2 regions of the Variovorax sp. FG153 genome follow, and region 2 is predicted to be linked to the other one. Evidence: predicted binding sites of a transcription regulator. Region 2 holds the regulator's gene; the other holds the start of a gene.
What was found. Region 2 encodes NrdR, which represses ribonucleotide reductase genes. Its sites were predicted from a motif close to CACNANATNTNGTG; they were not measured.
Positions count from the first base shown of each region.

Region 1: ACODT0_RS06470 (ribonucleoside-diphosphate reductase subunit alpha) is a predicted target of NrdR. The motif match lies at 1,723-1,736, and genes of this name have one in related genera.

Region 1 is NZ_JBMDKG010000003.1:265,091-268,491, forward strand. It holds gene ACODT0_RS06470 (ribonucleoside-diphosphate reductase subunit alpha) at 1-1,638, opposite strand, end outside; gene ampD (1,6-anhydro-N-acetylmuramyl-L-alanine amidase AmpD) at 1,991-2,611, opposite strand; gene ACODT0_RS06480 (sigma-54-dependent transcriptional regulator) at 2,598-3,401, opposite strand, start outside.
Region 2 is NZ_JBMDKG010000079.1:11,485-14,885, reverse strand. It holds gene ACODT0_RS41105 (lytic transglycosylase domain-containing protein) at 1-496, shown strand, start outside; ZMP/ZTP riboswitch at 541-675, shown strand; gene glyA (serine hydroxymethyltransferase) at 717-1,961, shown strand; gene nrdR (transcriptional regulator NrdR) at 1,986-2,429, shown strand; gene ACODT0_RS41090 (GspH/FimT family pseudopilin) at 2,448-2,996, opposite strand; gene ACODT0_RS41085 (type IV pilin protein) at 2,993-3,401, opposite strand, start outside.

The sequences.
Region 1 (3,401 bases), on a different contig from region 2:
CAGGTCGGTGGCCTGCACGGTGCGGCTGGGCTTGATCTCGCCGCGCGCGGCCTTCTCTTCGTAGGCGACGTAGGCCTTCTCGAAGTCGGCGCCGAACAGGTCGTGCAGGTCGGGCACGTTCGAGGGCGAGAACAGCGTCCACGAACCCTTTTCCATCACGCGGCGCATGAACAGGTCGGGGATCCAGTTGGCGGTGTTCATGTCGTGCGTGCGGCGGCGGTCGTCGCCGGTGTTCTTGCGCAGCTCCAGGAACTCCTCGATGTCGAGGTGCCAGGTCTCGAGGTACGTGCAGACGGCGCCCTTGCGCTTGCCGCCCTGGTTCACGGCCACGGCGGTGTCGTTCACCACCTTGAGGAAGGGCACCACGCCCTGCGATTCGCCGTTCGTGCCCTTGATGTGGCTGCCGAGCGCGCGCACGCGGGTCCAGTCGTTGCCCAGGCCGCCCGCGAACTTCGAGAGCAGCGCGTTTTCCTTGATCGACTCGTAGATGCCGTCGAGGTCGTCGGGCACGGTGGTCAGGTAGCAGCTCGACAGCTGCGAGCGCAGCGTGCCGCTGTTGAACAGCGTCGGCGTGCTCGACATGAAGTCGAAGGACGACAGCACTTCGTAGAACTCGATGGCGCGGGCTTCGCGGTCGATCTCGTTGAGCGCCAGGCCCATCGAGACGCGCATGAAGAAGGCCTGCGGCAGCTCGATGCGGTTCTTGCGCACGTGCAGGAAGTAGCGGTCGTACAGGGTCTGCAGGCCGAGGTAGTCGAACTGGTTGTCGCGCTCGGCCTTCAGCGCCGCGCCCAGGCGGGGCAGGTCGTACTGCAGCAGCTTCTCGTCGAGCAGCTCGTTCTCGACGCCCTTCTTGATGAACGAGGGGAAGTAGTCGGCGTAGGCGGTGGCGCGGTCGGCGGGCATGACTTCGCGGCCGACGATCTCCTTGAAGATCGTGTGCAGCAGCAGGCGTGCGGTGGCGAAGGTGTAGTCGGGATCCTTCTCGATCAGCGTGCGGGCCGCGAGGATCGAGGCCTTGTAGACCTCGTCGAGCGGCACGCCGTCGTACAGGTTGCGCATGGTCTCGGCCACGATCGGCGCGGCCGTGATGCTGTCGCCCAGGCCCTGGCAGGCCGATTCGATCAGGCCCTTGAGTTCGCTGACGTCGAGCGCGACGCGTTCGCCGCGGTCCAGCACGTGCAGCGCGGGGGCCGCGATCTGGGCTTCCTGCTCGCCCTGCTTCGCGCGTTCCTGGGTGCGGCGCTCGCGGTAGAGCACATAGGCGCGTGCCACTTCCTGGTGGCCGCCGCGCATCAGGCCCAGTTCGACCTGGTCCTGCACGTCCTCGATGTGGAAGGTGCCGCCGCCCGGACGCGAGCGCACCAGCGCCTTCACGACGGCCTGGGTCAGCGCGTCGACGGTCTCGCGCACGCTGGCCGAGGCCGCACCCTGGGTGCCGTGCACGGCCAGGAAGGCCTTCATCATCGCGATCGCGATCTTGTTCGGCTCGAACGGGACCACGGCGCCGTTGCGGCGGATGATCTGGTAGTGCGCGAGGTTCTGTCCGGTGGGCGAACCGGCGGTGTCGCGGGGGGACTGGGGCGGCGTGGAGGGGATGGCACGCGCGGCGGTGGGTGTGTTCAGTGCTGTTTGCATTCGCTTCCTCTCGGTTGGCAAAATTCTTGTTGGATGAGCGGCGCTGCTGGGGCCGCTTCGTCGGCGCTGAGGCCGGCCGGGAGACACTATATCTAGGGTGCAGGGGGTGTACAACCCACTAGATGTAGCGTTTTCCTTCAGCCTTCAAGAGGGAGAGGAAAACAGTTTTCGTGATTCGCGGCCATCTTTGCCGCATGAACACTGGCTCATCCTCTCGCAACCCGCGCCCCATGCGGCTTCCGAGCCGATTTGGGCCTGCAAGGCGCATGGTTGCTACGCATCGCGTTTGCGAATGGAGCGATTGCTGCACCGCGATTCCAGCGCATCGCACGGCGCGCATCGATTGAAAAAATTAGCGGTCCACCACCTGCGAGGGAAACATGTGTGGACCCCAGCCGAGGTGATCGCGCAGCCGGTGCCAGTCGAAGCCGGCGCCGGGATCCTGCTTGCGGCCCGGTGCGATGTGCTCGTGGCCCGCGATGTGCGCGATCGGATAGTGCTGCGCGATCGCCGCCGCGAGGCTCGCGAGCGTTTCGTACTGCGCGTCCTCGAACGGCCCGCCCTCGAGGCCCTCGAGCTCGATGCCGATCGAGTCGTCGTTGCAGTTGTCCCGGCCGCGCCACGAGGACACGCCCGCATGCCATGCGCGGTCGTCGCCGCTCACGAACTGCCAGAGCTCGCCGTTGCGGCGCACGTAGAAATGCGAGGACACCTCGAGCCCGCGAATGCTTTCGAAGTAAGGATGCGCGTCCCAGTCGAGCCGGTTGGTGAACAGTTGCTGCACCGCGTCGCCGCCGTACTCGCCGGGCGGCAGGCTGATCGAATGCAGCACCACGAGGTCGATGAGCGCGCGCGCAGCCGCGGGGCGCGGCCCGAAGTTGGGCGAGGGCAGCGCCTTCGCGAAGCGGTACCAGCCGTCGCGCCAGAGCGCATCGTCCGTGGGGCCGCGCGCGCCGTCTTCAGTCGTCGACATGGCTGCTCGCGCCATCGTCGCCGTTGGGCGTGCTGATGCCCAGGCGCGCGATGCGGTAGCGGATCTGGCGCAGGCTCATGCCCAGGCGCGTGGCCGCCGCCGTGCGGTTGAAGCCGCTCTCGTGCAGCGCGCGCACGAGGATCTCGCGCTCCTGCTGGTCGAGGTAGGCCTGCAGGTCGGAGGGCAGCGGCGTGGGCACCACGGGGCGCGGCGCGGGCGGGGGCGCGGCCACGACGGGCTTCGCTTCGAAAGCCTCGGGTGGAGAGGTTGCCGCGGTCGTCGCGGCGTGCGGCGCGGCGGGTCCGGGCGCGGCCGCCATCCAGCCGCCGCTGCCCGCGCCATCCATCAGGTCGAGCTGCAGTTCGTCGCCGTCGTACAGCGCGACCGCGCGGTGCAGCAGGTTCTCGAGCTCGCGTACGTTGCCGTGCAGCGGATGCTGCGCGAGCTGCCGCAGCAGCGCGTCCGACAGGCGCGGCGCGGGCAGCCCGCCGTCCTGCGCGATGCGCGCGAGCAGCGCGACGCACAGCGCGGGCAGGTCCTCGCGGCGCTCGCGCAGCGCGGGCACCGCGATCTCGATCACGTTGAGCCGGTAGAACAGGTCCTGCCGGAAGCGGCCGGCCTGCACCTCGGCGTGCAGATCCTTGTGGGTCGCGCTCACGATGCGCACGTCGACCGCGTCCTCCTGCGTGGAGCCGATCGGCCGCACGCTGCGTTCCTGGATCGCGCGCAGCAGCTTCGACTGCATCGCCAGCGGCAGGTCGCCGATCTCGTCGAGGAACAGCGTGCCGCC
Region 2 (3,401 bases):
CAAGCACACCAAGCTCGACCCGACGCTGATCCTCGCGATCATGGCGGTCGAGTCCAGCTTCAACCCGTTCGCGCAGAGCCAGGTCGGCGCGCAGGGGCTGATGCAGGTCATGACCCGCGTGCACGGCGACAAGTACGAACCGGCCGGCGGCACGCTGACCGCCTTCGACCCCGTCACCAACATGCGGGTCGGCGTGAAGGTGCTGCAGGAATGCATCGCCCGCGCCGGTTCGCTCGAAGGCGGCCTGCGCTACTACGTGGGCGCGGCCAACCTCGAGGACGACGGCGGCTACGCCGGCAAGGTGATGGCCGAGCGCGAGCGCCTGCTGCAGGTGGCCAGCGGCCGCGCGCCCTCGCCGTTCGCGCCGACGCCGCCGGTGCTGCGCCCGCAGCCGCTGCCGATACCGGTGGTGGCCCCGGCCAAGCCCGACGAGACGACCGAGCCGGCCAACGGCCCGACGCCGCCCAAGGTGGCGCTGCTGTCCGCCGTCTCCTGAATCTCCTTTCGCGCGCCGCCGGGCCAGCCCGATCCGCTACACTCGGCCCGGTACGCGACTGGCGATAGGCGCGGTGCCGACGAGGCACCCGCGCTGACGTGGACTACCACTGGGAAGCGTACCGCCCGCGACGTCGCTCCAGACGCGCGGGCGATCAGCCGTTCGCCTGGGCAGCCCTTGTTTGGTTGAAGAACAAGGACCTCGTCTTCAAAGGACTGCCATGTACCAACGCAACATCCTGGTCGAACAGACCGATCCCGAAATCTGGGCTGCCATCCAGGCCGAAAACGCGCGCCAGGAACACCACATCGAGCTGATCGCGAGCGAGAACTACGCCTCGCCGGCCGTCATGGCCGCGCAGGGCTCGCAGCTCACCAACAAGTACGCCGAGGGCTACCCGGGCAAGCGCTACTACGGCGGCTGCGAGCACGTCGACGTGGCCGAGCAGCTGGCCATCGACCGCGTGAAGCAGATCTTCGGCGCCGAAGCCGCCAACGTGCAGCCCCATTGCGGCGCCTCGGCCAACGAGGCCGTGCTGCTGGCCTTCCTGAAGCCCGGCGACACCATCATGGGCATGAGCCTGGCCGAAGGCGGCCACCTGACCCACGGCATGCCCCTCAACATGAGCGGCAAGTGGTTCAACGTGGTGAGCTACGGCCTGGATGCCAACGAAGCCATCGACTACGACGCGATGGAGCGCAAGGCGCACGAGCACCAGCCCAAGCTGATCATCGCGGGCGCCTCGGCCTACTCGCTGCGCATCGACTTCGAGCGCTTCGCGAAGGTGGCCAAGGACGTGGGCGCGATCTTCATGGTCGACATCGCCCACTACGCCGGCCTGGTGGCCGCGGGCGTCTACCCGAACCCGGTGCCGCACGCCGACATCGTGACCTCGACCACCCACAAGAGCCTGCGCGGCCCGCGCGGCGGCATCATCCTGATGAAGTCGCAGCACGAGAAGGCGATCAACAGCGCGATCTTCCCGGGCCTGCAAGGCGGCCCGCTGATGCACGTGATCGCCGCCAAGGCGGTGGCCTTCAAGGAAGCGCTGTCGCCGGAGTTCAAGGCCTACCAGCAGCAGGTGGTCAAGAACGCCCAGATCGTGGCCGAAACGCTGACCCAGCGCGGCCTGCGCATCGTGAGCGGACGCACCGAAAGCCACGTGATGCTGGTCGACCTGCGCGCCAAGGGCATCACCGGCAAGGAAGCCGAGGCCGTGCTGGGCAGCGCCCACATGACCATCAACAAGAATGCGATCCCCAACGACCCAGAGAAGCCGATGGTGACCAGCGGCGTGCGTGTCGGCACGCCGGCCATGACCACGCGAGGCTTCAAGGACGAAGAGGCCCGCATCACCGCGAACCTGATCGCCGACGTGCTCGAGAACCCGCGCGATGCCGCGAACATCGAGGCCGTGCGCGCCAAGGTCCACGCGCTGACCAGCCGCTTCCCGGTCTACCGCTGAACCCGAAGAAGAAGCCCTGACCGCATGAAATGCCCTTTTTGCGGTCATCTCGAAACGCAGGTCGTCGAGACCCGCGTTTCGGAAGACGCCGACTTCGTGCGCAGGCGCCGCCAGTGCGGTGCCTGCGACAAGCGCTTCACCACCTACGAGCGTCCCGACGTCAATTTCCCGGTCGTGGTGAAGAAGGACGGCAGCCGCGCCGACTTCGACTCGACCAAGGTCCGCGCCTCGATGATGCTGGCGCTGCGCAAGCGGCCGGTGAGCATCGAGCAGATCGACAACGCGCTGCTGCGCATCGAACAGAAGCTGCTCGCCAGCGGCCTGCGCGAGATCGAGTCGACCAAGGTCGGCGAACTCGTGATGCGCGAACTCAAGAAGCTCGACAAGGTGGCCTATGTGCGCTTCGCCTCGGTCTACCGCAGCTTCGAGGACGTGGACGAGTTCCGGCAGTTGCTGCGCGACATCTGAGCCGCGGCCGGCGAAGGCCTACCCGCCGCCCCGCCCGCACACCCCCGTTCCGCATTCCCCCGCCTGGTCGGGATTGCAGCTGCGCGCGCGCCCCGACGCCGAGAGGACGATGGCCGCGCGCCGTCTTGTCTCGGCCTTGAACACCAGGCAGCCCGCGCCGAAGCCCGCATTGCGCGCGCGCCGCGAGAAGCCGTTGCCGTCGTAGTGCACGCCCTGCACCAAGCCGTCGCCCAACCCCGGGTCGACGGCGATGCCCGGCGGCAGCCTGTCGAAGCGGCGCAGGACTCGCGGCGCGCCTTTGCCCTCCGGGTCGGCGACGACCGCCCAGCCCCCGTTCCACCCGGCGCCGCCTTCCGCCAGCACGCTGACCGGCTCGCCGCGCCGGATCGCTTCGATCCGTGCCATTCCGAGCGCGGCGACGAAGGCCTGCGAGGCGGCCTCCAGCCGCTGGTGGAGCAGCAGCGCGCGAAAGCCCGGCACGCCGACGGCGGCCAGGATGGCGACGATGGCGATCACGGTGAGCAGCTCGATCAGCGTGAGCCCGCGTGCCCGTCCCGCGCGCTTCATTGCCAGCACCGCTCACGCTGCGCGCCGTCGCAGCCGCGGCCGCCCGTGCTGTCCAGCCACAGGTTGCCGACCGGCGGGTCCGAGAAGCCGGGCTTGAGCCGCGCCGAGAGCCGCAGGCAGTCGTCGAGGCTGCGCTGGCCGTCGCAGTGCTCGCTGCGCACGAGGTACTTGCCGCCCTGCCCGTTCTCGGCGGAATCGCCTTCGTAGCGCCGGTAGCGGCCATCGACGGTGAAGTGGCGCTCCTGCTGCTGCATCTGCGCGAGCAGCGCCGAACGCGCCTCGGCGCGCCAACTGCGATGCGCCGCATCGAGGTACGAGGGGAAGGCGATGGCCGCGAGGATCGCGACGATCGCGAGCGCGATCAGCAACTCGATCAGGCTCCAGCCGAGGGCCGCGCCCGCTCGG